One region of the Chryseobacterium sp. WLY505 genome, then DNA from elsewhere that is predicted to be linked to it. Evidence: riboswitches for the same ligand, from Rfam matches in the RefSeq annotation. Region 1 holds a riboswitch; each other region holds the start of a gene.

What was found. A riboswitch is a leader RNA that binds a small molecule or an ion and turns the genes downstream of it on or off. The one in region 1 is predicted to bind S-adenosylmethionine.
Region 2: another riboswitch for S-adenosylmethionine. It lies ahead of RAH34_RS15125 (TonB-dependent siderophore receptor); the one in region 1 lies ahead of RAH34_RS12805 (TonB-dependent receptor).
Region 3: another riboswitch for S-adenosylmethionine. It lies ahead of RAH34_RS12025 (alpha/beta fold hydrolase); the one in region 1 lies ahead of RAH34_RS12805 (TonB-dependent receptor).

What each region holds. Positions count from the first base shown of each region.
Region 1 covers NZ_JAVCWI010000005.1:163,575-174,223, reverse strand. The annotation lists gene fabD (ACP S-malonyltransferase) at 1-508, shown strand, start outside; gene RAH34_RS12820 (GYDIA family GHMP kinase) at 518-1,423, shown strand; gene pckA (phosphoenolpyruvate carboxykinase (ATP)) at 1,551-3,167, shown strand; gene RAH34_RS12810 (type II 3-dehydroquinate dehydratase) at 3,317-3,724, opposite strand; SAM riboswitch class I at 3,969-4,067, shown strand; gene RAH34_RS12805 (TonB-dependent receptor) at 4,151-7,084, shown strand; gene RAH34_RS12800 (RagB/SusD family nutrient uptake outer membrane protein) at 7,103-8,596, shown strand; gene RAH34_RS12795 (hypothetical protein) at 8,746-9,477, opposite strand; gene RAH34_RS12790 (hypothetical protein) at 9,976-10,308, opposite strand.
Region 2 covers NZ_JAVCWI010000007.1:75,072-85,720, reverse strand. The annotation lists gene RAH34_RS15150 (reprolysin-like metallopeptidase) at 1-755, opposite strand, end outside; gene RAH34_RS15145 (prolyl oligopeptidase family protein) at 893-2,995, opposite strand; gene RAH34_RS15140 (hypothetical protein) at 3,092-3,769, opposite strand; gene prfA (peptide chain release factor 1) at 3,847-4,932, opposite strand; gene RAH34_RS15130 (APC family permease) at 5,080-6,390, opposite strand; gene RAH34_RS15125 (TonB-dependent siderophore receptor) at 6,398-8,851, opposite strand; SAM riboswitch class I at 8,945-9,050, opposite strand; gene RAH34_RS15120 (alpha-amylase family glycosyl hydrolase) at 9,310-10,649, opposite strand, start outside.
Region 3 covers NZ_JAVCWI010000005.1:11,642-22,290, reverse strand. The annotation lists gene RAH34_RS12055 (hypothetical protein) at 1-651, shown strand, start outside; gene RAH34_RS12050 (MoxR family ATPase) at 765-1,796, shown strand; gene RAH34_RS12045 (four helix bundle protein) at 1,859-2,209, shown strand; gene RAH34_RS12040 (DUF58 domain-containing protein) at 2,277-3,599, shown strand; gene RAH34_RS12035 (OsmC family protein) at 3,627-4,046, shown strand; gene RAH34_RS12030 (glucosidase) at 4,123-6,738, opposite strand; SAM riboswitch class I at 6,927-7,033, shown strand; gene RAH34_RS12025 (alpha/beta fold hydrolase) at 7,094-8,032, shown strand; gene RAH34_RS12020 (homoserine dehydrogenase) at 8,038-9,576, shown strand; gene RAH34_RS12015 (O-succinylhomoserine sulfhydrylase) at 9,691-10,649, shown strand, end outside.

The DNA.
Region 1 (10,649 bases):
TCCAAGTTCTATGGCAGCTATCTTAGGATTAGACGATGCTAAGGTTGAAGAAATCTGTGCACAGATCAGCGGAATTGTTGTTCCTGCAAATTATAACTGCCCGGGGCAATTGGTTATCTCAGGAGAAACTCCTGCAGTAGAAGAAGCTTGCGCAAAACTGAAAGAAGCAGGAGCGAAGAGAGCATTATTATTACCCGTAAACGGAGCTTTCCACTCACCTTTAATGCAGCCTGCACAGGAAAGACTGGCCGCAGCTATTGAAAAAACAAAATTCAGAAAAGCAACTATTCCTGTATACCAGAATATCACGACAACAGCGGTAACCAATCCTGATGAGATCAAACAAAACCTGATCGCTCAGCTTACCGGTCCTGTAAAATGGACACAGTCTGTTCAGAATATGATTAAAGATGGTGCTTCTAATTTCGTAGAAGTAGGACCAGGAAAAACCCTTCAGGGATTGATCAAGAAAATTGACGGATCAGTAGAAGCTACTTCTGCAATCTAAACAAAAAATATGAACGCGATATTTTCACCGGGAAAGCTTATGCTTACTTCAGAATATTTCGCAATAGATGGAGCTCTTGTCTTAGCGGTACCTACCAGGCTGGGACAAGAGTTTTTCTTTGAAGAAAAAGAAGATGGAAAATCTCTTATTCTTTGGGAGGCCTATCATCAGAATACCCTATGGTTGAAGGCTGTCATTGATTATAAAACCTGGCAGATCTTAGAAACCAATATTCCATCAAGCGCTGAATTTATTACCAAAACATTACAAAATGTTCAGCAGCTTTCTAATAGTAAATTCAAAACCGACCTTACTTATCATTTAAAAACCAATCTTCAGTTTCCAGCAGACTATGGGCTTGGAAGCAGTTCTACCCTGATGAACAATCTTGCAGAATGGGCCGGAATAGATCCTTTTTACCTTAATACAATCAGTTTGGGTGGCAGCGGATACGATATCGCTGTGGCAAAAGAAAAATCTGCCATACTTTTTCAAAGTAAACCTGAGATAAAATATGAGAAAGTAGATTTTAATCCTTCTTTTAAAAATGAACTGATTTTTATTCATTTAAACCAGAAGCAGGATAGTAGAGAAGGAATCAATTTTTACAAGTCCAAAAAGAAGTCTCCGGAATTGGTTAATGAATTTTCAGATCTCACAAAAAAAATATTATTATGCAATGAATTGGAAAATTTTTCCGAATTAATGATGAGTCATGAGCATAAAATAGCCGATTTTCTTGAAATTCTCACAGTTAAGGAAAAATTATTCCCAGATTGCCCTTCATTTGTTAAAAGTTTAGGTGCATGGGGTGGAGATTTTGTAATGAGTGCCAAATTTGGGGACTATAAGAACTATTTTTGGGAGAAAGGTTTTCCCATTGTTTTGGAATGGGAAAATATAATTAGCTTGTAATCAGACGTTTGTAATCCTGTTTTTTTATTTGTCATTCTGACTTATATCAGTATATTTAAACCACCTTTAACAAATAATTAATATTATTTTTGTTGAAAGCAATAAAGAAATAGAAAATATAAGTAAAATGAAAAACACTAAAATCATCCAGGATTTAGAGAAATTAGGGATTAAAGGAAACTATGAAGTAGTGTATAATCCTTCTTACGAAGAATTATATCAGGCTGAAGTTTCTCCTGAAAATCAGGGGTTTGAGAAAGCTGAGCTTACAGAATCAGGCGCAGTATCAGTAAAAACAGGAATTTTCACAGGTCGTTCACCTAAAGACAGATATATTGTTCAGGATGATGTTACAAGAGATACAATTTTCTGGGATGGTAAAGTAAACTTACCTACAACAGCAGAAATTTTCGGTTCTTGTAAAGAACTAGTGATGAACCAGCTTTCTGAAGCTAAGAAGATTTATGTAGTAGATGCATTCTGTGGTACAAATGCAGATACAAGACTTAAAGTAAGATTTATTGTTGAAGTTGCATGGCAGGCACATTTTGTGACGAACATGTTTATCCGTCCTTCTCACTATGAACTGGAAAACTTTGGTGAGCCGGATTTCACAGTAATCAACGGATCAAAAACTACCAACCCGAACTGGGAAGCTCAGGGGTTACACTCTGAAAACTTTATCATGTTCAACCTTACTGAAAAACTACAGATCATCGGAGGTACCTGGTACGGAGGTGAGATGAAGAAAGGAATGTTTGCGATGATGAACTATTACCTTCCATTAAAAGGGATGGCTTCTATGCACTGTTCTGCCAACGTAGGAGAAAAAGGGGATGTTGCTTTATTCTTTGGTCTTTCAGGAACGGGTAAAACTACTTTATCGGCAGATCCTAAAAGATATCTTATCGGTGACGATGAGCACGGATGGGATAATAACGGAGTATTCAACTATGAAGGAGGATGCTACGCTAAAGTAATTGACTTATCAGAAGAAAAAGAACCGGATATTTTCAGAGCGATCAAAAGAGATGCACTTCTTGAAAACGTTGTTATTAACAATGGAGTAGCAGATTATACGGATGGATCTATCACAGAAAATACAAGAGTTTCTTATCCAATCTATCATATCAATAAAATTGTATTGCCTTCTAAAGCAGGTCATGCCAAGAAGATTGTTTATCTTTCAGCGGATGCATTCGGAGTACTTCCTCCGGTTTCTATCCTGAATGAAGATCAGGCTCAGTACCACTTCCTTTGTGGTTATACCTCAAAATTAGCCGGAACTGAAAGAGGAATTACAGAACCACAACCATCTTTCTCACCTGCATTTGGAGAAGCGTTCCTTACATTACACCCAACAATGTATTCTAAAACATTGATCGGAAAAATGCAGGAGCACGGAGCTAAAGCATATTTGGTGAACACAGGTTGGAATGGTACTGGAAAGAGAATTTCTCTTAAAGATACCAGAGCAATCATTGATGCCATCATTGACGGTTCTATTGACAATGCTCCTAAAACTCAGGTTCCGATCATGAACCTTGAAATTCCTACTGAATTGCCAAACGTTTCTACAGGTATTTTAGATCCTAGAGATACGTATGAGAACGCTTCAGAATGGGAAGAAAAAGCAAAAGATCTTGCTTCAAGATACATCAAGAACTTTGAACAGTACTGTGATACTGAAGAAGGTAAGAAATTAGTAGCTTCGGGACCTCAATTGCAGGAACAAACTATCTAATAGTTACCAATCAACATACAAAAAGCCTCATCATCGATGAGGCTTTTTTATTTTTTCCCTTAGAGGAATTATTGTATGATTCCCTGTTTACATTTACACAAAAAAATCTGTGAAATCGGTGTGATCTGCGGGAAAATATAAGTTAAAAATTACTTCAAGCTCAATAAAGCCAATCTATAACCATCCATTCCAAAACCAGATAAAACCGCATCTGTATTGGCTGCTGTCACAGATTTCTGTCGGAATTCTTCTCTTTTATAAATGTTACTGATATGTACTTCTACTTTTGGCTTTCGAATATTTTTCAAGCAATCAGCAATAGCGTAAGAATAATGAGTAAAAGCTCCCGGGTTAATTACTACGGCATCAAAATCATCCTCCTGAAGTCTGTTGATAAGTTCTCCCTCAATATTAGACTGATAATATGTTAATTCATGAGTCTGAAACTCGGATCTTAAATTTTCCAAATAGCTTTCCATAGAGACATTTCCATAGATTTCCGGTTCTCTTGTGCCCAACAGATTAAGGTTAGGGCCATTGATGATTAAAACTTTCATTCTATAAAATTAAAAAGTTTTTTTAATTAATTACATAAAAAATAAGTGATGCTGAATTTTTATTCCATTGAATTATTGATAATGATATTTATCATGTGTGAGAAAATGATAATAGTCGCAACTCCTTATTGTAATGGGTTTTATTAAAATTTTATGTTAATTATTAAAATATTATCATGAAAAATAAATAAGTCTACTTGTTTTGTAGACTAAAAGTTTTTAGCTTTGCAACCATATTTCGATCGGCTTATAAAGAAAGATGGAGGGAACTGACCCTGTGAAATCTTAACAACCTACCCGTGGGGCAAGGTGTTACGTTCAGCCTTTTAAGGAAAAATAAGCATTTGGTTTATCGTATTTATCGATGCCCTTTGCTGACTTTTTTGCAAAGGGCAAAATTTTAGTATATGATAAACAAAATTGATTATGATTAGTAAAAAATTATTTAGTACCCAAGTATGGATTCCTCCGGTTGCTGCTTTCTTTCTGGGAGTCACCAGTGTAAATGCACAGAATTCCAGACTGAAAAAAGATAGCCTTCATGAAAAGGAACTTGATGAAGTCGTAGTGGTAGCTTACGGAAAAGCTAAAAGAAATAGCTACACCGGTTCGGTTGCTACCATTTCCAGCGATAAAATCAATAACAGACCGGTCACCAATATTACCAAAGCATTGGAAGGGCAGGTTGCAGGGATTCAGACGACCAGTGCATCAGGGCAGCCAGGTGCCGTTTCTACCATTCGAATCAGGGGAATTGGTTCCATCAGTGCTTCCAGTGATCCTTTATATGTAGTAGACGGAATTCCTTTCGATGGAAATCTAAACTCCATCAGCCCAAGCGATATTGAATCCATCAGTGTTCTGAAAGATGCTACAGCAAGTGCTTTATATGGTTCAAGAGGAGCAAACGGGATCATCATCATTACTACAAAATCAGGTAAAAAAGGAGAAGCCAGAGTTAATTTTAATATCAGTCAGGGATTCTCCGGAAGAGCTGTAAAAGACTATGAACAGGTAAACACAGATCAGTACTTTCAATTATACTGGGAAGCATTAAGAAACGGATATCAGTCCGGGAAAGTTTCTTCCCAGCAGGCTGCACAAATGGCAACGGATAATCTTGTTTCTACCCTTGGAATCAATCCCTATGGAACAGCTTATCCAAAACCTGTAGGAACAGATGGAAAACTATTGCCTGGTGCTTCACCACTCTGGAATGACGACTGGAGAGATATTTTACAGAGAATGGCCTCAAGAAACCAGGTGGATCTTGATATCAGCGGAGGAAGTGATAAAAGTAATTACTTCTTTTCCCTTGGTTATCTGGACGACAAAGGTATGGCTATTGAGTCTGGTTTTAAGAGATATAATACAAGGCTTAAAATTAATTCCGAAGTAAAAAAATGGCTGAATGTTGGAGTCAACTTAAACTATACCAATAGTATTCAGCAGGCACCAACTTCTTCAGATTCCAAGGCGAGTAATATCATCAATGCCGCAAGGTTTATTCCTTCATTCTATCCTTATTATGAAAGAAATGCTGACGGAACTTATGTTTTGGATGCCGACGGAAATCCTATTTATGATTTTGGAAAATACAGGCCAACGAATGCGCTTCAAAACCAAAATGCTGCAGCAACTTTGCCATTAGATAAAAACGAAAATAAAGAAGATAACTTTTCAGGAAAAGGATTCATGGAATTCATTTTCTTGCCGGAGTTAAAATTCAAGACAAGCTTTTCTGTTGATTTGGTGAATTATAACGGACATTATTATTCAAATCCATTACTAGGACAAGGCGCGGAAATTGGAGGTTCGGTGACGAAGACCAATACCAGAACACTTTCCTATACGACCAGCAATATTCTGACGTACGATAAAAAGTTTGGAAAACACCATGTGAATGCATTGGCAGGGCATGAATTTTATAAATACGATTATCAGACCATTTCAGGAACAAGAAGCCAGTTTTCACTGCCTTATTATTATGAGCCGGATGCGGCTTCTTTACTAGGAAGTTTCAGCGGGAACAGTAATAAATTAAGCTTATTGAGTTTTCTGGGAAAAGTAGAGTATGATTATAACAATACTTACTTCTTATCTGCTTCAGGAAGGGCGGACAGCTCTTCTAGATTTGAAAAAGATAACAGGTGGGGAAGATTCTGGTCAGTAGGAGGTTCATGGAAAATTTCGAACGAGGAATTTATTAAAAACCTGAATGTTTTCAATCAATTGACATTGCGTGCCAGTTATGGAGGTCAGGGGAATGATAAATTACTTAGACCCAACGGACAACCGCTTTATTACGCGTATCAGGAACTATACAGATTTATCAGTCTTGGTGGAGAACCGGGAACAACCCTTGAAAAAACATCAACCAATAACGTGAAGTGGGAAACCAACCTTAATTTAAACGTAGGATTGGAATTCGCTGTTCTGAATAACAGGATTAAAGGTAATATTGAATATTTCAAAAGACAAAGCCAGGATCTTCTGTTTAACATGCCGGTGGCACCATCATTGGGAATCAGTGATTACCCTGCTAATATCGGAACGATTCAGAATACAGGATTTGAATTTTCATTATTTACAACACCGGTTAAGAATGATAATTTCCAATGGAATGTAGATGTGAACTTAAGTACTTTAAACAATAAAGTAACAAAATTACCTGGTGGTTCTCTTGTGGTAGGAACTAAGCTGTTAACGGTAGGAGGTTCTGTGTACGATTTCTTTATTCCGGAATGGGCTGGAGTAGACCCAAGCAATGGAAAGCCATTGTGGAAAACAGTTTCTACTGATGCCAGCGGAAACTCAGTGGAAGGAACGACTTCGGAATATTCAAAAGCGACAAAACTATTGCAAGGTTCTGCATTGCCTAAACTGACGGGAGGAATCAGTACGAGTATTACTTATAAGAATTTTGATTTTTCAGGATTATTGACATTCAAAATCGGAGGTAAAATTTTAGATACCGATTATACTTCCATCATGCATAACGGAAGTGCCGGAGGACGTGCATGGAGTTCTGAAATACTGAACAGATGGACACCGGATAATCCGTATACAGATGTTCCTGCATTAAGTACCACAACGAATAACTGGACATCAACCTCTTCAAGATTCCTTTACTCCGGAACGTATGCAAGACTTAAAAATGTAAGCTTAGGATATACACTTCCTGAGGATTATTTTGAGAAAATAGGACTGAAAAAATTCAGAATTTATATCCAGGCAGAAAACCTTCTGACCTTCTATAAACATAAAGGAATGGATCCTGAGCAGGCTTTGGACGGAACAACGTATTACAGATATCCTGCGATGAGAACGATCACTTTTGGTCTTCAGGCAACGCTTTAACCTTTTAAAATTGAAACAATGAAAAAATTAAAATATATATCGTTTGCACTCATTGGATTTTTGTCAGTGATAAGCTGTGAAAATGATTTGGATACCGCACCCACTGATCAGGCCAACAGCGTGGAGGTTTTTAAAACCGCAGAAAGTGCAGAAACAGTGGTGAATGGCACCTGGGCAAAATTTAATAATGACGGAACAACATATGCCAATATCGGTTATTCCACCGTTTTAAGAGCCAGTGATGCCATGGGAAGTGATGTAGCGGTATTGACGAATAAATATGGCTTTGCTTCTACCTATGCTTTCACAGAGATGGTGAACAGTACAGCAAGCCGTACGCTGTTTATCTGGACTATGTTGTATTCCACCATCAATAATATGAATAATGTGATTACAAGAATTGATGGAACGGAAGGCAGCCAGGAGAAAAAGGATCAGGTGAAAGGCCAGGCAAAAGCATTACGTGCTTTCTGTTATCTGAATCTGGCGAGCTTTTATCAGTTCAGCTACCTGAAAGACAAGTCTGTTTTGACGGCTCCCATTTACACTGAACCTTCCACAACAAGTACGGTAGGGAAGAAAAGAGCAAGTCTTGAAGAAATCTATACTTTGATTAAAAGTGATCTTACGGATGCTGATAACCTGTTGAAAAATTATACAAGAAATAATAAGGATAAGATCAACCGTTCTGTGGTGAACGGGCTTTTAGCAAGAACTTACCTGAATACAGGTGAATGGAGTAAAGCTTCAGCATCTGCGAAAATTGCAAGAGAAGGTTTCCCTTTGATGGCTCCGGAAAAATATAAGGATGGCTTCAATGATATCAACAATGCAGAATGGATCTGGGGACATGGACAGACTCAGGAGCAGTCGGATGCGAGTTATGCCTTCCACTATCTGGATGTATCATCATCAGGAAGTTATTATTACAGCTTTATGGCGGATCCTTATTTTAAAGACCTTTTTGATACCAATGACATCAGATACCAGTTGTTTTCATGGGACGGGCAGAAAGGAAGAGAAGGTTTGCTGAGGTATGCTAAGTTTAAATTTAAGCCAACTCTTATTGCAGACATTGTTTACATGAGAGCTGCAGAAATGTATCTGATCGAAGCTGAGGCCGAAGCCAGAAATGGAAATGTTCCTCAGGCAGTCGCAGTATTGAATCAGTTGAAATCTGCAAGAAATGCTAATATTTATTCTGGATCATTATCACAGAATGCGGTAGTAGATGCAGTTTTGATTGAAAGAAGAAAAGAATTATTCGGAGAAGGATTCTCTCTTTCAGATATCATCAGAACGCAGGGTACAGTAGTAAGAAAACCGTTTGTAGACGCAGAAGGAAAACCCATAAAAGTTCAGATAACCACACCGGACGGTACCGTGAAAACCGTAGATGGTAAAGGGCATTCTGTTCTTGATTTCCCGGATAAATCTGCTTTTACACCCAATAGTAATTATTATTTATTCAGTATTCCACAAAGAGAGTTTGAGAATAACCCGAATTTATAAGATATAGTCCATAATTAGATTGATTTTTTTTAAGCCACTGCCTTTGCGGTGGTTTTTTTATTAAAAAACCGTTGCTAAAAAAGCAACGGTTTTAGGGTTATTAAACCCATCACATTATATTAAATTAATATGATCCAACTACTATTATGTTACTGCATTTTAAAATCTAAATAATTACTATCAATTTTTCCACTAAAAAAAATATAATTTTTGAATCTGTCTTTTTGATTTTTAGTTAAATATTGGTAAATTGAGTTATTAATACATATTCGTAACCAAAATTGATATATTTTATTAGTTTCAATAGGGTAAGAATACGAACTTTTATATAGTTCACTGTAGTTATACTTTAAAGGATTAAAATATATTTCAAAAGAATACTCTTGTTTAGGGTTTAATAATATTAAGTTTGCTAATAAATATTGATTTATTTCTGCCCATTCTTTACTTACTTTATTAAGTTTATTATTTTTTATCCATTTGTGAAGTTTAGCACTTTTGCTTCTTTTGTATTTAGCAATTTCGGACTGATATTTTTTTAATGCCATTTTATTATTCGCTAGATGAGGGTAATTGATACCAGAGCCTTCTATATAAGTGTTTTCATTTCTAAATAATGGCAAAAAACCTAGATCAGGATAAGAATCAATTAGATTAAAGTCAGAACATGGTTCCTCACTCATATAATTTTTAAACCCAGTAATATCTAGTGGTAATATATATTTATGATTTGAATCATTAGATATTTTTATTAATAGTTTAAATCTTTTCTCATTGTTTATTTCGTAAGCAGTATTTTCAATAATATTTACATGCACTTTTATTTGAGAATTTAAAATATGAAATGTAAACATTAAAATAAAGAGCAATTTTTTTTTCATTATTAAGGATTTAAAATTGAATTATTTAATTTAATTATTGTAAACTTTATTTACTCCCGCTCTTCGAAGTCTCTTGACGTTGAAACATTATAAAGATATTGTTAAATAAAAGTATTTCATTTAGTGTGCAAAATTAAGATTTTGATTACTAATTGAGGGTTTAATGGCATTTTTGATACTCTTGTACATGGCTTTTCCTAAAGATGTTCCTCCATTAAAATATTTGTCGATTTCGCTCCCTATTTAACCATAAGCAAAATCGGGATCATAAAGAATATTCTGTTCTTAATTTACCGGATAAATCCGCTTTTCCCCAAAACAGTAACTATTATTTATTCAGCATTCCACAAAGAGAATTTGAGAATAACCCGAATTTATAGGATATAGTCCATAATTAGATTGATTTTTTTTAAGCCACTGCTTTTGCGGTAGTTTTTTTATTAAAAAACCGTTGCTTTTTTAGCAACGGTTTTGTTTTTTTTAATTATTTTTTACTATTTAAGAATTATTTATATTCTGAGCTTTTGTAATAATCATATTTTTTCCTAGAAATCTTAGAAGAGATGCGAGTTTAGATAGATCATAGTCTATCATCTCTCGTTTTCCATCTAAAATATTTTGCAAGAATTGCCAATCCTCAACTAAGCTCCCCATCGTCAATTCTATGGGATCCTTATATGGGTTGTATAATTCTTCATCTGTAATATTCCAATATAAGTCACTGTCAAAAGTAAAAGAAGTTGAATCATTTAATTTATCTAACTCATTAATTAAAGCCTCAATAAGTTTTTTAATGTCTGCTTTTTTTAATTCGGGTTTATTATTTTCCATTGGATTATTAAATAATTTGTTAATCTCCCGCTTTCCGAAAGCCCAGACTTTGAAAAAATATAAGATATTGTTTTTACATGTTCCGGATTTTGGGAAAGATTACATAAATATTATCTGTAATAAAATGTATAAACTTTATTTGGAAAACTAATGTAGACCGTGTCTTCAATTGGTTTTCCTTCAATTTTCTTGAGATAAATCTTCTCATGAGAAGAGGGAGGGATCTGTCCAAAAGTAGAAGATCGAATACTTGTAATAGTCATATTTTTACTTTTAAAAGAAATATATATAGAATAGTGGTTTTGTATATTGTAAAGAGTACTTAGACCTACTTCTACATA
Region 2 (10,649 bases), on a different contig from region 1:
AGATCCTGAATAATAAGTTTAATAGCAAAATCTTTCTCGAAAATACCATTTACACGGGTCATCGTAGCATTCATCTGAGTAACCGTATTGGTTATTCCTCCGGAAGGATCAAATTTCTTTGTATATTCTCCTGTTGTTGAAAGTGCTAATCTGTACGTTCTGTATTTTGTACTTGCCGGTCTGTTTGTAATCCCTATATTAGAAAGATTTTTTTTTCCGTTGGATTCCAATACCTTGATATCTTTAAGGTTCTTTTCTTCCGTAGTACATTCAAAACCATGGTCTCCCTCAGCTCTTTTCGTTTTATAGAAAACCCCATAAACCTGCTTATCTGTAGTAATAGGCTCTATAAACTGGAATTTTCCGTCTTTGATAATCATCGACTGCATTTCAGTAGGTGCAGTACTGAATCTTACATATTTGCTAGGATCATCAACCCCTACTCCTACATAAGATCCCAGCTGATATCTTTCTGCCATGGATTTTTCCATCACAGGATCACTATAAACAGCAAATTTTTCAATTTTCCCTTCTGCTGTAGGCAGAGATACGATCACCGCCTGAGCTCCTTTACCTGTTTCTACAGCATCTTTCAGAATATTCCTAAGAGACTGCAAATCAAATTTGTAAGCATACTGAACTTCTACTTCTTTTCTGATCTCTGATGTTCTTTGTGAGGCCGGTTCCCACCTCTGTGCATGAAAGCTGGATAGCCCAGCAGCCAACGCACAAACTAGTAAAATTCTTTTTTTCATAATTACCTAAATAGTTTAGAATTAATAAACTTTAAATATCCGCCCTAAAAATAAGAATTATAAACATAACAACATAAAAAAAACAGTCAATTTTAAATAAAATCGACTGTTTGTTTAAATATTTTGCTTTTTTAGAGTTATTTCTTTATTCCCATCTCAAACAAAGCAAATGATATAAGATCTGCATTTTCACTGATCACCTGATCTGTTGACCTTCCTGCTCCGTGGCCTGCATTCTTCTCAATTCTTAAAAGAATAGGATTTTTACATGCTTGTTTTTCCTGAAGTTCTGCTCCAAATTTGAATGAATGTGCCGGAACCACTCTATCATCATGATCGCTGGTAATGATCATGGTAGATGGGTAGCAAGTTCCTGCTTTTACATTATGTACCGGAGAATAGGATTTCAGGTATTCGAACATTTCTTTGCTGTCTTCGGCAGTCCCATAATCGTAAGACCATCCTGCTCCGGCAGTAAATTTATTATACCTCAGCATATCAAGAACTCCAACTCCAGGGAAAGCTACTCTCGCAAGGTCTGGCCTCATTGTCATTGTTGCTCCTACCAGTAATCCTCCGTTTGATCTTCCTGACAGTGCCATGTATTCTTTTGAAGTATATCCTTTACTTTGAAGGTATTCTCCGGCGGCGATAAAGTCTTCAAAAACATTTTTCTTCTGCTGCTTAGTCCCGGCATCATGCCACTTTTTACCGTACTCACCTCCTCCACGGATATTTGGAACAGCGTAAATACCGCCATTTTCCATCCAGATGGCATTTACTACAGAGAATGATGGCTGCAGGCTGATGTTGAAACCTCCGTAAGAATACAGAATAGTAGGATTTTTACCGTCCAGTTTAGTTCCTTTCTTATAGTTGATCATCATAGGAACTTTTGTGCCGTCTTTTGAAGTATAGAATACCTGTTCCGAAACATAATCATCCGGATTAAACTTCACTTTAGGTTTCTGATAGACTTCAGACCTTCCTGAGTCTACATTGAATTTATACGTAGTTCCCGGCGTAATATAATTGCTGAAAGAGAAGTAAACATCTTTCTCCTTTTCTTTTCCTCCGAATCCTGAGATATTTCCTTTGCCAGGAAGCGTAATTTCTCTTACCAGTTTTCCGGTTTTATCAAACTGTTTTACCTGGTCTATGGCATCAATCATATAGGTTGCAAAGAAATATCCTCCTCCTGAAGAGATTGCCAATACGTTTTCAGTTTGTGGAATAACATCTTTCCATGTTGCAGGAGCCGGATTAGCGATGGTAGTTTTTACAAGACGCATATTCGGGGCATCTTTATCGGTAAAAATGAAAAGATCATCACCTTGTGTATCTACGATGCTGGCATTGATGTCAAATCCGCTCATAATTTGTACAAAGTCTCCTCCTTTTTTAAGGTCTTTTATATACAATTCATTACCATTTGTAGCATTAGCCGCAGAAATGATAAGATATCTCTGATCTTCAGAAACTCCGGCGCTCAGATATCTTCTTGGGGTTTTATCTCCTCCGAAAATCAATTTATCTTCAGACTGCTTTGTCCCCAGTTTATGAAAATATACTTTATGCTTATCCGTCATTCCGGAAAGTACCGTTCCTTCTTTAGGTTTGTCGTAGCTTGAATAATAAAACCCTTCGTCTCCCTGCCATGAAATTCCGCTGAATTTTACATCCAGTAAAGTTTCATCAATCTGTTTTTTAGTCACAGCATCGATGATGATAATCTTATTCCAGTCACTTCCTCCTTCAGAAATAGAGTAAGCAGCAAGGTTTCCTTTTTTATTGAATGAAAGATTGGAAAGAGAAGTCGTTCCTTTCTCTGAAAATTTATTAGGATCTAAAAATACTTCTGTAGCATTGGTCTTGTTGTTGGTTCTGTACAAAACAGACTGTGCCTGCAGACCATCATTTTTATAATAATAGGTATAATCCCCTTCTTTGAAAGGTGCTGAAATTTTCTCATAATTCCAGATATCTTTCAACTGGCTTTTGATTTTATCCCTGAACGGAATTTTAGAAAGGTAATTCTGACTGTAGGCAACTTCTTCATCTACCCATTTTTTAGTTGGTTCAGAGTCATTTTCCAGATCTCTGAAAGGATCAGAAACGGCTGTTCCGAAATAGGTATCTGTCTGGCTGCCTTTTAATGCTTTAGGATAAATCATTTTCTGAGAATAAAAAGATGCTGAAAACAACACTCCAGCGGTTAACAATACAGGTTTAAAATTCATACTGATCGGTTTTTCTCAAAAATACGCAAAGTATATGAAATAAAAAAAGCCCCTTTATATTGGGACTTCTTTATTCTTTATAATCGTACTTTTCGCCTATTCATTTGCTCCGAAGCTTTCAAAATAGAAGTCGGTAAGGTTGGAAACAATCTCATCCGGACTGCCATTCCAATAGTATATTTTATCTCCTTCTTTAAGTTCGTATAGACTAAAGTTCTGATCTGTTGTCACCATTTTATCAGCATTTTTAAAATCCTTAACTGCCTGAACCAAATATTTTTTAAGGTCTTCCGTTTTTATTTTGTTCAGATCTCCTTTTGGTCCGGAAGTCAGTTTTGATGGAACAAGAAAGCTTACGGAATAGCTTACTTCTGCAATCTTTTGTCCTTCAACGTGTTCGTTTGGAACAACTTTTACGTCTTTAACGGTAAGTTTTCCCGTTTTAAAGTTTCCAAACATAGCTCTGAAATAATCTTCAGCTTCTTTTTTACATGCCGCTGCCGTAGCTTTAGGAAAAGCAGCAAGAAAGTTCTCTACACTGCCATTGATCATTTCCTGTGATGTTTCTTTAAAATCCACCTGATACGCAGTCTGTCCGTCTACAGTAGGTTTTAAATAATCATTAAGCTTATTCAAAGCTGTATCATCATTACTCACGAAAGTACCAAAGAAGAGTTCAAAGGCTTCTTTTGGTTTCTTTACTTCTGTCTGAGCCATCAGTTGTTGTCCCATCATGGTCAATAACATCAGGAAAATAATTTTGTAGTTTTTCATAGTTGATATTTTGTTTTGTTATTGGGAAAAACAAAGCCCCTGAACAGTCAGAGGCTTTGTTTTTATTTATTTTTATTTTAATAATTCTCTTCTTCCCCTTTCATCTTCTCTGCATTTTCTGCCATGATTACAGCATCAATCATTTCAGAAATATCACCATTCATATAAGCATCAAGATTGTACATAGACTTATTGATTCTGTGATCTGTAACTCTACCCTGTGGATAGTTGTACGTTTTAATTTTTGCAGAACGGTCTCCTGTAGATACCATAGATTTACGTTGTGCCGCGATATCTCCCTGTACTTTCTGTAATTCAATATCGTATAGTTTTGTTCTTAGCATTTCCATTGCCAACTCACGGTTAGCCAGCTGAGAACGAGCCTGTTGACAAACTACAACAAGTCCTGAAGGTTTGTGGGTAAGCTGAACTTTAGTTTCAACCTTGTTTACGTTCTGACCACCGGCACCTCCTGAACGGGAAGTCTGCATTTCGATATCTGCAGGATTCAGTTCAAAATCTACTTCTTCAGCTTCCGGAAGAACAGCAATCGTGATGGCAGAAGTATGCACTCTTCCCTGAGATTCAGTTTCAGGTACACGTTGTACACGGTGAACTCCGGATTCGAACTTCATGATTCCGTAAACACCTTCTCCTTCCACTTTCATGATCAGTTCCTTGTATCCTTTTGCGGCTTCGTTAGAATCTGTTACTTCATGTCTCCATCCTTTTGTTTTGAAATACATGGTATACATTCTGTACACATCTTCCACAAAGATCGCTGCTTCATCACCACCTGTACCGGCACGTAATTCCACGATAACGTTTTTGTCATCTGCAGGATCTTTAGGGATCAGTAATACTTTCAGCTCTTCTTCAAGACCAGGAATTCTGGATTGCGCTTCCAGTTTTTCTTCTTTAGCCAGATCTACCAGATCTCTGTCTGAACCATCAGCTATGATTTCGTCAGATTCTGCAATACTATCCAAAGCGCCTTTATACTGATCGTAAACTCTTACAATTTTTCCCAAATCACTATATTCTTTGTTCAAAGAAGAATATCTTTTTTGGTCTGAAATGACATCAGGCTGTATAATAAGGTCTGCAACCTCATTATATCTTTGTTTTATAGCTTCTAATTTTGGAATTAATGATTTAGACATTGTAGAAATTTTGTGGGTGCAAAGATAAGGATTATTAATTCAAAATTAAAATTCCGAATCATCATAAATTTTTGAGCATTAGGGATAAAGGGTGCAAAAGCACAAAAAGGCTTATTTGAGAATTTGTTTATTCACCTTTCCGCGTCGTTAAGACTTGGTCTGAGATCCTTTAGAAAGTCTTTTGTCTATCAGATATAAAATAATTCCTACCGCGATAATTCCCAATCCTATCAAGCTTTCTTTAGGGTTATGAATGAATGTAAAATAGAGAATATAAAAACTAAATAGTAAAAAAACAGCCGGAAAAATATGGAATGCATTCGACTTAAAGATTTTTCTGTCTTTTTTCTTCAGGAAGAATACAGTAGAAATCGCCAAACTTGCAAAAAGCTGTAAAATAAAGGCTGTGTAGACAAAAATTTCTTTAAAACTTCCTGTCAGAATAATAACAGCTGCAATGATCGCATGAGCGAAAATAGCTCTTACCGGAATTCCTTTTTTATTACCCACAGATAATGGTCTCCAAATGGAGGTATGCTTTGCAAAAGCCTGCGTTAATCTTGATCCTACCCACAGATAACCACTGATGGTTGCAATAAGCTGCAGGGCAATAAAAATATTGACGATCTTTCCAAAAGCAGGTCCCAGCATATTGACAGCCGCTTCTCCCATCACATCTTCTTTTCCTGCCAATTGACTTACCGGAGCATGTTTCAACATAATATAGTTCACCAGAATATAACTTGCCGTTACGAAAACAGTTCCGATGATGAGCGATTTGGGAAGGTTTTTCTGAACATCTTTTATTTCTCCTGCAATATAAGATGCTGAATTCCAGCCTGTATAGGAATACGTTACAAATACCAGAGAGGTAGCAAATGCAGGAAGCATGATCTCATTCTGCCAGCTGTTACTGAAATTGAGACTGTTGCCTATCTGCGGTGAATCTGAAATTCCTACTCCCAGAATGACCAGTACAATAATAAAGGTTATTTTAATGAATGTGAAAAAGTTATGAAACCTACTGGATGTTTTCAGACTGAACGATAACGCAATGGCAACCAGAAAAATAGCAGCAATCGCAAATCCGTTTCCAAAAGAATACTCAAATACAGAAAGATATTTCGACATGGCTAAAGCAGCCAAAGCTACCGGAGAGGAAAATCCGATAATGAGTGAGATCCAGCTTATGAGATATCCGAAAATCGGATGATAGGTTTCTTTAAGATAAATAAAATCACCTCCGTTTCCTTTAAAATGTGAACCTAATTCTGCGTAGCAAAATGCCCCGAATAACGCAAGAACTCCTCCGATACTCCATAGCAGGAAAATACTGTAGGTGTTGGTAATATCGGAAAGCTGAAATCCCAGGGTGGTAAAAATCCCTGTTCCGATCATATTGGAAACTACGATGGCTGCGGCTGTTTTCCAGCCAATCTGATGTGAGGAAGTACTCATTTACTGATTAAAAATTAAAATTAAGCCTTCCGAAGAAATAATTCCCCAGCGTTCCCATCTGAACCGGTGCATATTTGAATACTCCATAATACGAATTCTTATAAATCTGGCGATCCGGGAAAACATCAAATACATTGTTGGCTCCTACTGTAAAATTGATACTTTTGGTGATATCATACCCAACACTGATGTCGGTTACTACTTTTGGGGAAAACTCCTGCACATCTCCAAACGGATATCCATCTCTTATTACCTTACCAAAATAGGTATTTCTTACGAGAAAACTGAACTTCCCGATTCCATAATTTAATCCTAATGAAGCTTTTGTTTTTGGAGACAGGGTTTCAATGATATTGATCTGATCCGGACCAAAAAACTGTTCCTGAGGTGTTCCTAAGTTTTCCGGAAAGTGGAAATCTGTGATTTTAGTTTCCGTATAGTTTCCGGCAAGATTGATATTTAATTTTCCCTTGCCAAGAATCCAGTCATAGGTTACTACGACATCAACTCCTTTGGTTTCGGTATCGATAGCATTTGCAAAAAATCTTCCGCTCTCTACCTCATTTCCCTGTCCTACTACCGCTGGATCTGACAATCTTGGATCTGTTATATTACCCGTAATAACGATTCTGTCTTTTACTTTAATGATATATCCATCTACGGTTATCAACAGTCCTTTTACAGGTTTTAAAGTAAATCCGGCACTTCCGTTTACAGAGGTTTCCTGTTTGAGTTTATCAAATCCAAGAATTTCAGCGGCTTTGCTGTCATTGCTAAAAATTCCCTTGGTGACAATCTTCTCGCCTGAAGTAGAAATATCGGCATAAGAGTTATTAAAATACTGCTGTTGCAATGATGGTGCTCTGAATCCTGTTCCCACCGCAGCTCTTACCGCATAGTTTTTTACAAATTCATACCGTACCGCAAGTTTTCCGTTCAGTGTATTTCCGAAATCTGAATAGTTTTCAAATCTTGCTGCTGCATCAATATTCAATTTTTTATCTAAATCATAGGAAACATCTGCATACACTGCGGTGGAATGTCTGTCTTTCTTCAATGCATTGTTGGGAGAAAATCCGATAAAGGATTGGGATCCACCCGCACCAAGCACTGTTGATCCTTCAGTGGCTACATTTCCATTGATGTCATATTGGGTATAAGAAGCTTCATCACCAGCTTTGATCTGGTATTGTTCAAACCTGAACTCACCACCGAAAGCAATATTGAAACGGTTTATATTTTTGGAAACATCAAGATTAATGGTATTTTGAAGAAAGCTATGCGCTCCGGCATAAAAACGGGTTGGAGATTTTGCTCCCAAAGAAGCATTATTCGTATCGTTTACATTATAATTGAAGGTATTGCTTCCAAAGGTATTGCTAAGGTCAAAAAACCAGTCGTTAACATTATATTTTGCTCCTACAGCATAAGAAACATCGTATACCTGAGAGGCCAGAGTAGCCTGAAATCCATTCGGATAAATGGATAAAACGACATTAGATTTTTCGCTAGGAAGCCTTCTGAAACCAAAGCCATTTCCTTCTTTGATGCTGAATCCTCCAAAAGAATACAGTTTAAAATTGTCATTAAAAGGATATTCTGAATTGAAAAACAGCTGTCCCTGTCTAATCTGGGCATCTCCGATCTGAAAATTAAAGTCATCACGCATTAATCCTCTTTTTGCAATTTCTGCATCATCTGCGGCTCTGGCAGCTTTTACGGCTTCTGCATCACCAGCAAATTCATAGGCAAAATTATCTCCGAAAATATCCAGGTCGTGATTTTGTGTTCTTGTGGTTTTTCCTCTGTGGCTTAGCTGTAATGAAAGATTAATATAGCCTTCTTTCTTTCCTAATGATGCTCCGTAGTTAACTCCTGCCTGGTAAGTATCTCCATCATTTCTTCCACTTAATCCATAAGTAAGGCTTGCTGAAGCTCCGGCATTTTTCTTAAGAATTATATTGATTACTCCTGCAATGGCATCAGAACCATATTGTGCAGCAGCTCCATCTCTTAGCACTTCAATTCTATCAATTGCAATGACGGGAATGGTACTCAAATCTGTTCCTACAGAGCCATTTCCTACGGTATTCTGATAATTTACCAAAGAAGTAGAATGTCTTCTTTTTCCGTTAAGCAGCACCAAAACCTGATCGGGTCCCATACCTCTCAAAGTAACAGGGTCAATATGTTCTGTCCCATCAGAAGCAGACTGTCTCACTGCATTGAACGATGGAATCACATAGTTCAGGAGATCCTGAGCCGTCATTTGCGGAGAACTTCTCTGGATTTTATCGATGTTGATTACATCTACAGGAACAGGGGTCTCAAGCTTTGTTCTTTTGACATTACGGTTTCCGACGATGATAATATCTTCGATCTCTTTTCCTTTTTCCTCACTTTCCTGAGCAGCGACCAGAATTGCTCCAAGCAATAATACAGCTGTGCTTAATTTTTTCATTTTTGTTCTTGCCAATTAATACTACCAATCTGACGGATCTTTCCGCAGATACACAAGACTTCAAGAAATGGAATTCATATAGAGTATTGACTTCACTTATCTCCCCCAAAGGGTTGGAATTAGCACCTTTACACTCTTGGAAACGTGTAGGTTGCTAAGGTTTCAACGGGCCAAATCCCTCCACCTTTCTTGATAAATCTACTGCAAAAGTAGACTATTTTTTTTAATGTACAAAAAATGGCAAACCTGCTCTGCTGCAAATTTGCCTTTTATTATTTTATAGAACTTGTTTACACTTTTATTTTCGAACCATTAAGATGTAATAAGAGTTTAAGAGTATTAAGATTAGCTTCGCTTTAAGCTTAAAAATCAGAATGATCCATCTTAACGGTACTTTACTTCTTAAATAGCCCTTAATGGTTCAAAATATTACAAATCAACAACTTCATAATTTGTTTTTATTGAACCATCATCTTTTGAATAGCAATTCCTGTATCCGATTTCAGCTGCACCAGATAGGTTCCTGCCGGATAACTGACTTTCGCTTCATAGGTACCGTTTTCTTTATCCAGTTTGAAAGAATCCATTCTTTTACCGGTCATATCAAAAATTGAAATCTCACCATTTTTTGCTTTACTGAAAACGAGTTTAGCGATTCCGTTTCGGATTGGATTATCTGCAATCTGAAGAGATAATTTGTTGGCGGCATTGACATCTACTGTTGACAAAGCACCTGCATAATTTCCAAAGATTCTGAATTCTCCAGGTTGTAAAGTGATCGGCGCTGTGGTGGAAGCTATATTCGAAATACTGTTGTCCATCAGATTCTGCCATTGGCCTGTGTAAGGAAAATAAGGAACAACATTCTGCGCGGAAGTCGTATAATTGGCCAACACTACCACATTCTTTATTCCTGTTGTAATAGCCGCATCATATACATAAATTCTTGTGATCAGTCCGGTAGGATCGTTCGTAAGGTTATTGGATTCTATACTGTAGGTTTTAGATTTAAAAACCGGGTAGGTATTTCTGATATTGATGATTTTAGCCCATGTATCATATACTGCCTTTCTGTTCACATTGGTATCATACCCTAAAGTAAATGCAACAGGTTTTTCATCGGTTCTGCATCCGCTGTCTATGGTACCGTTTGCACATCTGTTGATGCTGAATTCATATCCTAATTCACCAAACTGCCAGATCATCTTCGGACCTGGAATGGTAAAGAAAGTTGCCCCGAAAGTTTTCATTCTTTCAAGAGCGGTATTCAGATCTTTTACATTATAACTTCCGTTAACTGCGCCATAGGCAAGGTTTTTAAACATCAGTCTCTCTTCATCATGGCTTTCTCCATAGCCTACGGCACTCATATTGGTGAAGCCGTGAAGGCTGTGATTCATGCGGTCATAATTGCTGTTTTCCTGATAGCCCATCGTATTCTGGTTGTAAGGATCGGTCTGTTTATTCCAAAGCATAACGCCTTTTCCTTCTGTGATTCTGTAGTTCGCCCATTGCTGTTCTTCTGCATCGGTTCCCAAATGTTCGAAGATCATGTAAGAATTGGGATCAATAGCCCATTGTTTATCAGCATAATTTTTCATGATATCCACTCTGTCCTGCTGGTAGGCATTGGTACAGGCCTCATCGTTTTCAGAACAGCTTTGCGTAAATCCTTTGGTTAAATCCCAACGGAAGCCATCTATGTGATATTCTGTAAGCCATTGCTGAAGGCATCTTTCAACGTAATATTGCGTTGAAAGGCTTGTATGGTTAAAATCATTGAATACATTATATGAAT
Region 3 (10,649 bases), 150 kb from region 1:
CTGGGGAAAACCGTTGAGAAAAAGAATACAGATCAGGCCAATTTTATTAAAGTAAAGTTTGGGAAAGGATACATCTATGCTCATACAGAACCGCTTTTCCTGACCAATTATTATCTTCTGAAACCCGGCAATGTAAAATATGCACAGGATGTGTTTTCATATCTTCAGGATAGGGAAACCCTTTGGTTTGTCTCAAATAAAAGCTCTGAATCACGCTTTTTCATGAGATTTATATTGTCAAATCCACCTTTAAAATATGCATGGTGGGTATTTTTAGGAGGACTTATTCTTTTTATCTTCTTTAATGCAAAAAGGAAACAGAGAATCGTCCCTGTAGAAGAACCATTAAGAAATACTTCCCTGGATTTTGTGAAAAGCATTGGAAATCTGTATCTTCAGGAAGGCGATTTTCATGACATGATGGCCAAGAAGGCTCAGTACTTTCTGAACAAAGTGAGAATGGATCTGTTGATAGATACTCAGAATGTAGATGAAGAGTTTGCAAAAAAATTACATCTGAAAACTGGTAAACCCGTAGAAATGATTGACGAAGCAATAGCACTTATCAAAAAAGCTCAGGATCCTTACGCCAGTGTAATGAAGGAAGATCTTACAAGGATCAATAAGCTCCTTGATGAAATACTTAAATAATATAACAATAGAATAACCTAACCATATAACAGTTTTTCAATGCTAAAATGTCTGTTCGTTAGAATAAATGTAATTGTAGATAGTCATTGTTAAACTAGCAAATTAAAATTATTATGGAAAACTTTGATAACCCGAATATAGAAAACCAAAACGCTATCAATCTTAATAAACAGGAAGAGCAGTTTCAGTCGAGAATTGATATGATTGAACTTCGTGCGAGTTTAGAGAAAGTAAAATCTGAGATCGGAAAAGTAATTGTAGGACAGGAGAAGATGATTGAACATCTTTTGGCTGCATTACTTTCAAACGGACACGTACTTATTGAAGGCGTTCCGGGAGTAGCGAAAACAATCACGGCAAAATTATTAGCCAAAACCATTGACGTAGGGTTTAGCAGAATTCAGTTTACTCCGGACCTGATGCCTTCTGATATTTTGGGGACTTCCGTATTTAATGTGAAAAATTCAGAATTTGAATTCAAAAAAGGTCCTATCTTCTCCAACTTCATACTGATTGATGAGATCAACAGATCGCCTGCCAAAACGCAGTCTGCATTATTTGAAGTGATGGAAGAAAGACAGATCACAATGGATGGTATACGTTATACGATGGAAGAACCTTTCCTTGTTATTGCTACCCAAAACCCAATTGAACATGAAGGAACATACAGACTTCCTGAAGCACAACTGGACCGTTTTCTATTCAAAATCAATGTAGGATATCCTAACCTTGAGCAGGAAATTGCGATCATTAAAAATCAACACGAAAGCAAAAAAGAAGATAAAACAGAAGGAATTAACCGTGTGATCAGTGCAGAACAGTTGAAAAACTATCAGCATCTGGTAAAAGAAATCATTGTGGAAGCCCAATTGATGGAATACATTGCAAAGATTATCATCAATACCAGAGAAAACCAATTCTTATATCTGGGAGCATCTCCAAGAGCTTCCCTGGCTCTTCTTACCGCTTCAAAAGCATTTGCTGCCATAAGAGGGAGAGATTTTGTAACTCCTGAAGATATTAAAGAAGCAAGTTATGCTGTTTTAAGACATAGAGTCATTGTATCTCCCGAAAGAGAAATGGAAGGTCTTACTGCAGATGAAATTATCCGTCAGATTTTAGAAGGAATAGAGATTCCAAGGTAGGTAGTAGATAATAGGCGGCAGGTAGCAGTTGATAGTAAGTGAAACTGACAAAATCATTATATATGCCAAATTTTAAAGAGCTTTTAGTTTGGCAGAAATCAATTGATTTTGTTACTGAAATGTATAGAATTACAGAAACTTTTCCTAAAGCCGAAATCTACGGATTAGTATCACAAATCAGAAGAGCAGCTGTTTCTATCCCTTCCAATATTGCTGAGGGAAACTCGAGACGAAGTAAACCTGATTACCTACAATTTTTAAAAATAGCAAGAGGCAGTTGTGCAGAGGTAGAAACACAATTAATCATTTCAAAAAATCTCGGTTTTTTAAATGAGGATGGTTATTTGAAACTCAATGACAGTATTATAGAAATATCCAAAATGTTGAACGGACTTATTAATTCCTTACAATAATAATGAATGTAAAAAAGCTAATAAACGACCACCTAAAACCTTTCATCTGCAACCTGCCACCTAACCAATGAAAAACTTATACATCAATACACGTTTCTTTTTTACACTCATCGGAGTGGGGATTCTGTATGTCCTTGCATTTTTCTTTCCGGTGCTGATGTGGGTTGCCCATATTGCACTCCTGATTTGCTTTCTGGCGGCAATGGTAGATTTTCTGTTGCTTTTCAACCAAAAGAATGCATTGCAGGTTCAAAGAATTCTGCCAGAAAAACTGTCCAACGGAGATGAGAATTTTGTAAAAATTGACATCAAGAATAATTACAGCTTTACCATAGCCACTAAAATTATTGATGAAATTCCGTTTCAGTTTCAAAAAAGAGATTTTCTGATTGAAAAACAGATCGCTTCAGGAGCAAATACATTTTTTCAATACTCATTGGAACCTAAAGAAAGAGGAGAATATCATTTCGGAGGTCTGAATGTGTATGCATCATCACCATTGGGATTCATCTCAAAAAGATTTATTTTCCAGAAAGATGCTATGCTTCCTTCTTATCCATCCTTTATTCATCTCAGAAAATATGAGCTGATGGCTATTCAGAGTGAATTTTTATTAGGCGGAATCAAGAAAGTCAGAAAGCTGGGACATACTATGGAATTTGAGCAGATCAAAGAATATGTTCCCGGAGATGATATCAGAACAATCAACTGGAAAGCTACTTCAAAGACGAACCGTTTGATGGTAAATCAATTTCAGGATGAAAAATCACAGCGTATTTTTATGCTGATTGATAAAGGACGAACCATGAAAATGCCTTTCAACGGATTGAGCTTACTGGATTATTCTATCAATGCTACAATGGCGCTCTCCCATATTATTTTGAGAAAAGGAGACAGAGCCGGAATGATGACATTTTCCAAGAAGGCAGAAAATAAAATTGCTGCTGATAACAAATCCGGACAGCTGAAGAAAATCTCTGAAGCTCTTTATAATATCAAAACAGATTTCTTCGAAAGTGATTTCAACAGATTGTATCAGGATGTAAAATATTCCATCAACCAAAGAAGTTTAATTCTGCTTTTTACCAATTTTGAAACTCTTGACGGATTGAACCGACAGTTGAAATATCTTCGTGGAATTGCTAAAAATCACTTGTTGGTAGTAGTATTCTTCAAAAATTCAGAACTGCAGACACTGATCAACAAAAATCCTGAAAATATGCAGGAAATTTATGATGAAATTATTGCTGAAAAATTTGAATTTGAAAAGAAACTGATCATCCAGGAACTTCGTAAATACGGAATCTATACCGTCTATACACTTCCTGAAAATTTGAATATCGATGTTATCAATAAATATCTGGAGATAAAAGCGAGAGGAATTTTATAACTTTGTAGAAGCAATAAGCAATAAATAATGAAAATTACACTTAACAGAATAAACGACGATTTTTTATTTGAATGTACCAACGCTCAGGGAAATTCTATTCTTTTGGATAACACTTCCCAGCCGGGAGCAAAAGGAGTTTCTCCAATGGAAAGCGTATTGATGGCTGTGGCCGGCTGCAGCGGAATTGATGTGGTGTCTATTCTGAAGAAGCAACGTCAGGAAATTAAAAGCTTTCAGGCAGAAGTAGAAGGAGAAAGAGTGCAGGTAGAAGATGCAAAACCTTTTAAATCAATTAATGTTAAGTTCCTTTTGGAAGGAGAAATTGATCCTAAAAAAGCATTAAAGGCTGCAGAACTTTCTTTTGAAAAATACTGCTCTGTATCAAAAACGTTAGAACCGAATGTAGAAATCGGATACGAAGTGTATGTGAACGGAGAAAAAATTTAATCTCTTACGTAAAATAGCAAAAGCCGGATGTTTCATCCGGCTTTTATATTACTCATTACCAATTACTCATTGCTTATTAAAAGGTGAGTCTTGGTTTTATCAGTTTCGCCACAGTAGCTGTCCATCCCGTTTGGTGGGAAGCACCCACACCACGGCCATTATCTCCATGGAAATATTCAAAAAACGTAATATAATCTCTGAAGTGTTCATCATAATTGAACTTTGGATTACCTCCGTTGAAAGCTCTTTGTCCATGTTCATCCTTTAAAAATAGAGAGCAGAGTCTTTTACTTATATTTTGAGCCACTTCATCAAGATTTCTTTTATCACCACTTCCTGTGGGAAGTTCTACTTTCAGACTATTTCCATAATAATAATGGAAGCGCTGCAGACTTTCAACAATCAGAAAATTGATAGGAAACCAGATAGGCCCACGCCAGTTGCTGTTTCCGCCAAACATACGGCTGTCACTTTCTGCAGGTGTATAGTAGACCATATTTTCAGACCCATGTACAGAGAAAACAAAAGGATTTTCCTCATATACCTTAGACATAGCACGGATTCCGTAAGAACTCAGAAACTCATTTTCATCAAGCATTCTGGTCAGAACCTTTGTCAATCTGTTTTTGCGGAGGATACTCATCAGGTGTTTTCGGCCTTGTCCTTCCTCGTCCCAGTGAGAAACAAGTTTGGTCAGTTCCGGTTTGTTTTTTAAGATCCATTCCATTCGGGTTCTGAAATTCGGCATCTTTTCCAGTAGGCGGTGGTCTACAATTTCAACAGCAAACAAAGGAATCAAACCGACAATACTTCTTAATTTTAAAGAAACACTGTCTCCGTTTCCAAGCTGCAATACATCATAAAAGAATCCATCTTCTTCATTCCAAAGCCCTTTCGTTCCTTCACCCAGGTTTTCCATAGCTTCAGCGATATAAAGATAATGTTCAAAAAACTTGATCGCCATATCCTCATATACCTGATAATATTGGGCAAGCTCCATGGCAATACGCATCATATTCAGTGCATACATCGCCATCCAGCTTGTGCCGTCTGCCTGTTCAAGGTGCTGGCCATCCTTTAATTCCATATTCCGGTCAAAAGCTCCGATATTATCGAGACCAAGGAAACCACCACCAAAGATATTTTTCCCGTTTTTATCCTTTCGGTTCACCCACCAGGTGAAATTAAGAAGCAGTTTCTGGAATACTTTTTCCAAGAATAATAAATCCGGCTTTCCATTGGTTTTTTCATCAATTTTAAAAACACGGAAGCATGACCAGGCGTGTACTGGCGGATTCACATCACTCATATTCCATTCATAGGCTGGAAGCTGTCCGTTAGGATGCATATACCATTCCTTCGTAAGGAGCAAAAGTTGTCCCTTGGCAAATTCCGCATCGATGATGGAAAAAGGAACACAGTGAAATGCCAGATCCCATGTGGCATACCAAGGATATTCCCATTTATCGGGCATTGAAATGATATCCTTGTTGTGGAGATGATTCCATTCCGTATTTCTTACATATTCGTTGAAATTTCTTGGGGCTTCAAAGTTGGGATCACCTTTCAGCCATTTCCCGATATTGTAGTGATAAAACTGCTTATTCCATAGAAGCCCTGCAAAAGCCTGTCTCTGAACATTTCTTTCATCTTCATTCACGGTGTCGTTCTGAATTTCTTTATAAAACTCTTCAGCTTCAGCCTCTCTCGTATTGAATATTTCATCAAACTTTTCAAAAGGTTCATCAGCTTGATCCGGACATAACCTGAACTCAAAAACTTTAGATTCTCCGGCTCCGATAAACTCATCAATCAGAAAAGAAGCTTTTGTACCCTTTTTTTCAGGATTTACCGTATTCGTCTGATGGATAATAAAATTATTGATTCCATCTTTGAAATAAGTATTTTCAGCTGCAGGAGCTCCGTAAAGCTTAGAATTATTGGTTTCATTATCACAAAATACGCTTTGCGCATTGGTATTTCGGGAATAGAGTTTCTTGATTGAAATACTGTCGTGTTCAATGTTGATACTTCCGTCATGAGAAGCATTGACTTCTGCTTTATAGGTATTGTATCCCCATTTCCAGTTGTTTCTGAACCATACAGTAGGCGCTACCATAATAGGTGCTTCATGCTGACTTCGGTTGCATACCGTGACTCTGGCAAGAATATCATTGTGATCTGCTTTGCAGTATTCTATGAAAATATCAAAATATTCATCATTATCGAAAATTCCGGTATCGAAAATTTCATATTCCGGTTCCTTTTTACTGCGTTTCCCGTTTTCTGCAACAAGCTCATCGTAAGGAAATTCATTGATCGGATATTTATACACCATTTTCATATAACTATGGGTAGGTGTATTATCCAGATAATAAAAGATTTCTTTGATGTCTTCCCCATGATTCCCCTGAGGATTGCTCAATCCAAAGAATCTTTCTTTTACCATTTTATCTTTCTTGTTCCAGAACGAAAAAGCAAAACATAAAAGCTGCTTTACATCAGAAATTCCGGCAATACCTTCTTCACCCCAGCGGTAGGCATAGCTTTCTGCATTATTATGATTGGTAAAATTCCAGGCATTCCCGTTCGGGCTATAATCTTCGCGTACATTTCCCCACTGCCGGTTGCTTACATAAGGTCCCCAGTTTTTCCATTTGATATCTTGTAATCTATCTTTTTCGGCGGTCATATCTCATCACTTTTCCATACGAAGTTAGTTTTTTTGAGAAGTAATTCCAATTTTTTTCATCTGAATAATTATTAATATACTCTTGAAATACTTGTGTTTAAGGGCTTTTTGAAATATTAAAATAATTTTTTTTTGAAATTAAAAGAAAAGAACTACCTTTGCACCATTCGTTCATTCAAATATTGAAAATGTTATCAAGAAAGGTTGAGGGATTAGACCCTATGAAACCTTAGCAACCCTTTGCGCAAGCAAAGAAGGTGCTACGTTCTACCAAAGTATTTTGGACAGATAACTTACTGAAGTTCTTTTCAGCCATTTCCTGTGGCATTTTCAATTGTATTAAAATTTAATAGAATTGAAAACAGAACTAAACTATATTAATCTTACGTATCAAACTTATTCCCAAAAGGAATACCATATCTCATTAAGCTATCAGCTTTTTGGGAAAGATCTGTTTACAGCCCCAATCATTTTAATCAATCATGCTCTTACCGGAAATTCAAATGTATCCGGAGAAAAAGGCTGGTGGAAACAATTGGTGGGAGAAAATCAGATTGTTGATACCGATCAATATACCGTTCTGTGTTTCAACATACCAGGAAACGGATACGACGATTTTTTAATTGAAGACTATGAAGACTTCACACCTTCAGATATCGCAGGGATATTTCTGAAAGGACTTGAAGCATTACATATTAAAAATTTATATGCCATTATCGGAGGCTCTCTGGGAGGAGGGATTGCCTGGGAAATGCTTGCCAAGCAGCCAGATCTCGCAGAAATATTTATTCCCATAGCCTGTGATTACAGAACACACGACTGGCTTCATGCACAATGTCTGGTTCAGAAATTTTTATTGAATGATAAAGAAGAACCATTACAGAAAGCGAGAATTCATGCCATGTTGTGTTACAGAACTCCGCAGTCGCTCAATGACAGATTTCAAAACCAATATAATCAGGACAAACAACGCCTGGAATCAGAAGACTGGTTGGTTTATCATGGTAACGCACTAAACGAAAGGTTTAGTTTAAAGAGTTACAAGCTGATGAACCATCTCCTGATGAATATCAACGTTGCTGAAGAAGCACTGGAGAACATACAGGCACGAATGCACATGATCTCCGTAGATACAGACTTATTCTTCCCGGCTTCCGAAATCCGGATGTGTTTTGAAAACTTAAAAGAGAAAAATAAGGATGTTTCTTATCACGAGATCCAATCTATACACGGGCATGATGCCTTCCTAATGGAATATCAACAATTAAATAATATCATTAAAAACATTTTATAGAAGTAATGAAAAATGCTAACGAAATAAAATTTTTGAAGAACAGATCAATCGTCAAATTTGAAGGAGAAGATTTCCTGGGAGAAATCGGGATTGACGGACGAATTTTTAAAGCGCTCACTTTGGCGCGTATCAGTGTAGGCGTAATTTCTCAACAGGCCATAGAAAACGGAATTTCTATTCTGGTTCATGAAAATGATGCAGAAAAAGCAGTGGCTTGTCTTATTGATGAATTTGAGGCAGAAAGAAAATCTGGAAAAGTTTCCCAGATTTATAGTATCAATAATGTTTCTGTGATTGGTTTTGTAGCAGAAGATTTCAATAAAGTCTTTGCAGAACTGGCAAGAAACAATGTTTTTCCATTGCTTTTAAACCAGGTGGCAGGAGAAAACAGAGTGAACATCGTTGTGACTTCTTCACAGGATGAAAAAACAAGAAACATCATAGAATCCGAAATTTTCAAAAAGCCGAAGACCGTTCATCTGGCCATCATTGGCCACGGAAACGTCGGAAAGACATTGATACAACAGGTTTTAGAATCGGCAGAAGAAATAAAAAAACGTAAAAAAATAGACCTTAAAGTAGTTGCAGTAGCTAACTCTAAGAAAATTGCCTTCAACAAAAAAGGATTTGATGCGAATTGGGGTGATGAGGTTTTGACAGCAGAACATCCATCGAACGTTGAAGAATTGATCAACTTCTCTAATGAAAATCAACTGGAAAATCTGATCGTTGTGGATAACACCGCAAGTAAGGATTTTGTGAAAAACTATCACGCTTTGGCAGAGAACGGATTCGATTTGGTGTCTTCCAACAAGATCTTCAATACCCTTCCGATCGAAGAATACAGAAAACTAAGATATACGTTGAGTAAAAACAACAGACGTTATCTGTATGAAACCAACGTGGGTGCAGGATTGCCGTTAATTGATACGATTAAATTATTACACCTTTCAGGAGAAAATATCACAAGAATCAAAGGCGTATTCTCAGGAACATTGAGCTATGTGTTCAATAATTTTTCTTTGAGAGACGATAAATTTTCAACCATTATCAACGAAGCTCTGGAAAAAGGCTACACAGAACCGGATCCGAGAGAAGACTTATCAGGAAATGATGTAGCAAGAAAATTATTGATCCTGGCGCGGGAACTAGACTTAATCAACGAATTCGGAGATATCAATATTCAAAATCTTGTTCCAGAAAGCCTTCTTGAAGTTTCAAAATCAGAATTCCTTTCAAGATTGGAAGAGCTGGACGAAGAATATCAGAAAATAAAAGAAAATCAGGAACCCGGACATGTATTGAGATATGTAGGTGATCTGCACGGAGACTTACAGAAAGATAAAGGTGAACTGGATGTAAAACTGGTTTCTGTTCCTGCCACATCCGCATTAGGACAGCTGAAAGGCTCAGACTCGATCTTTGAAATCTATACAGAAAGCTATGGTGAAAATCCAATTGTGATTATGGGAGCCGGAGCTGGTGCAAAGGTAACCGCAAGAGGAGTATTCGGAGATATTTTAAGAGTAAGTGAAACTAAATAATAATGTAACAATCTACCAATCTGGCAGTGTAACCATTATTGCATATTGCAATTGTCATTCTGAGCATAGCGAAGAATCTAATGGTTACCCTGCTGAATGGACAATTAAAACTATATGGAAAATTTTGAAACATCAGCAATAAGAACCCAGACGGAAAGATCTCAGTTTGATGAGCATTCCACACCGTTATATCTTACCTCCAGCTTTATATTTCAGGATGCGGAAGATATGAGAGCAAGCTTTGCAGAAGAAAAACCTAAAAATCTTTACAGCCGTTTCTCTAATCCAAACGTAACCGAATTTACAGATAAAATCGCTAAAATGGAAGGTGCAGAAGCAGGATATGCCTTTGCAACAGGAATGGCAGCCATCTATTCTACATTTGCCACATTACTGAATGCCGGAGATCATATCGTAAGCTGCCAGTCAGTATTTGGATCTACCCATACTTTGTTTACCAAATATTTCCCGAAATGGAATATTGAAACCTCTTATTTCAAAGCAGAAGACGCAGCGAATGTGGAGCAATATATTAAACCCAATACAAAGATCTTATATCTTGAAACGCCTACCAATCCCGCTATTGAAATTCTGGATCTTGAGTTTTTCGGGCAGATTGCTAAAAAACATAATCTTATCTTTATTGTAGACAACTGTTTTGCAACCCCTTATCTTCAGCAGCCTATCAAATACGGTGCAGATATTGTGGTACACTCAGCAACGAAACTGATTGACGGACAGGGAAGAGTTTTAGGGGGAATAGCAGTAGGAAAGGAAGACCTGATTAGAGAAATTTATCTTTTCGCAAGAAATACAGGACCAGCATTATCTCCTTTTAATGCATGGGTATTATCAAAGAGCCTTGAAACATTGGCAATCCGTGTGGAAAAGCACTGTGAGAATGCATTGAAGGTAGCTGAGTTTTTAGAGGGTCATCCTAATGTAGAATTGGTAAAATATCCATTCCTGAAATCTCACCCAAGTTATGAAGTAGCCAAAAAGCAAATGAAACTTGGAGGAAATATCGTAGCCTTTGAAATAAAAGGCGGAATAGAAGGTGGAAGAAACTTTTT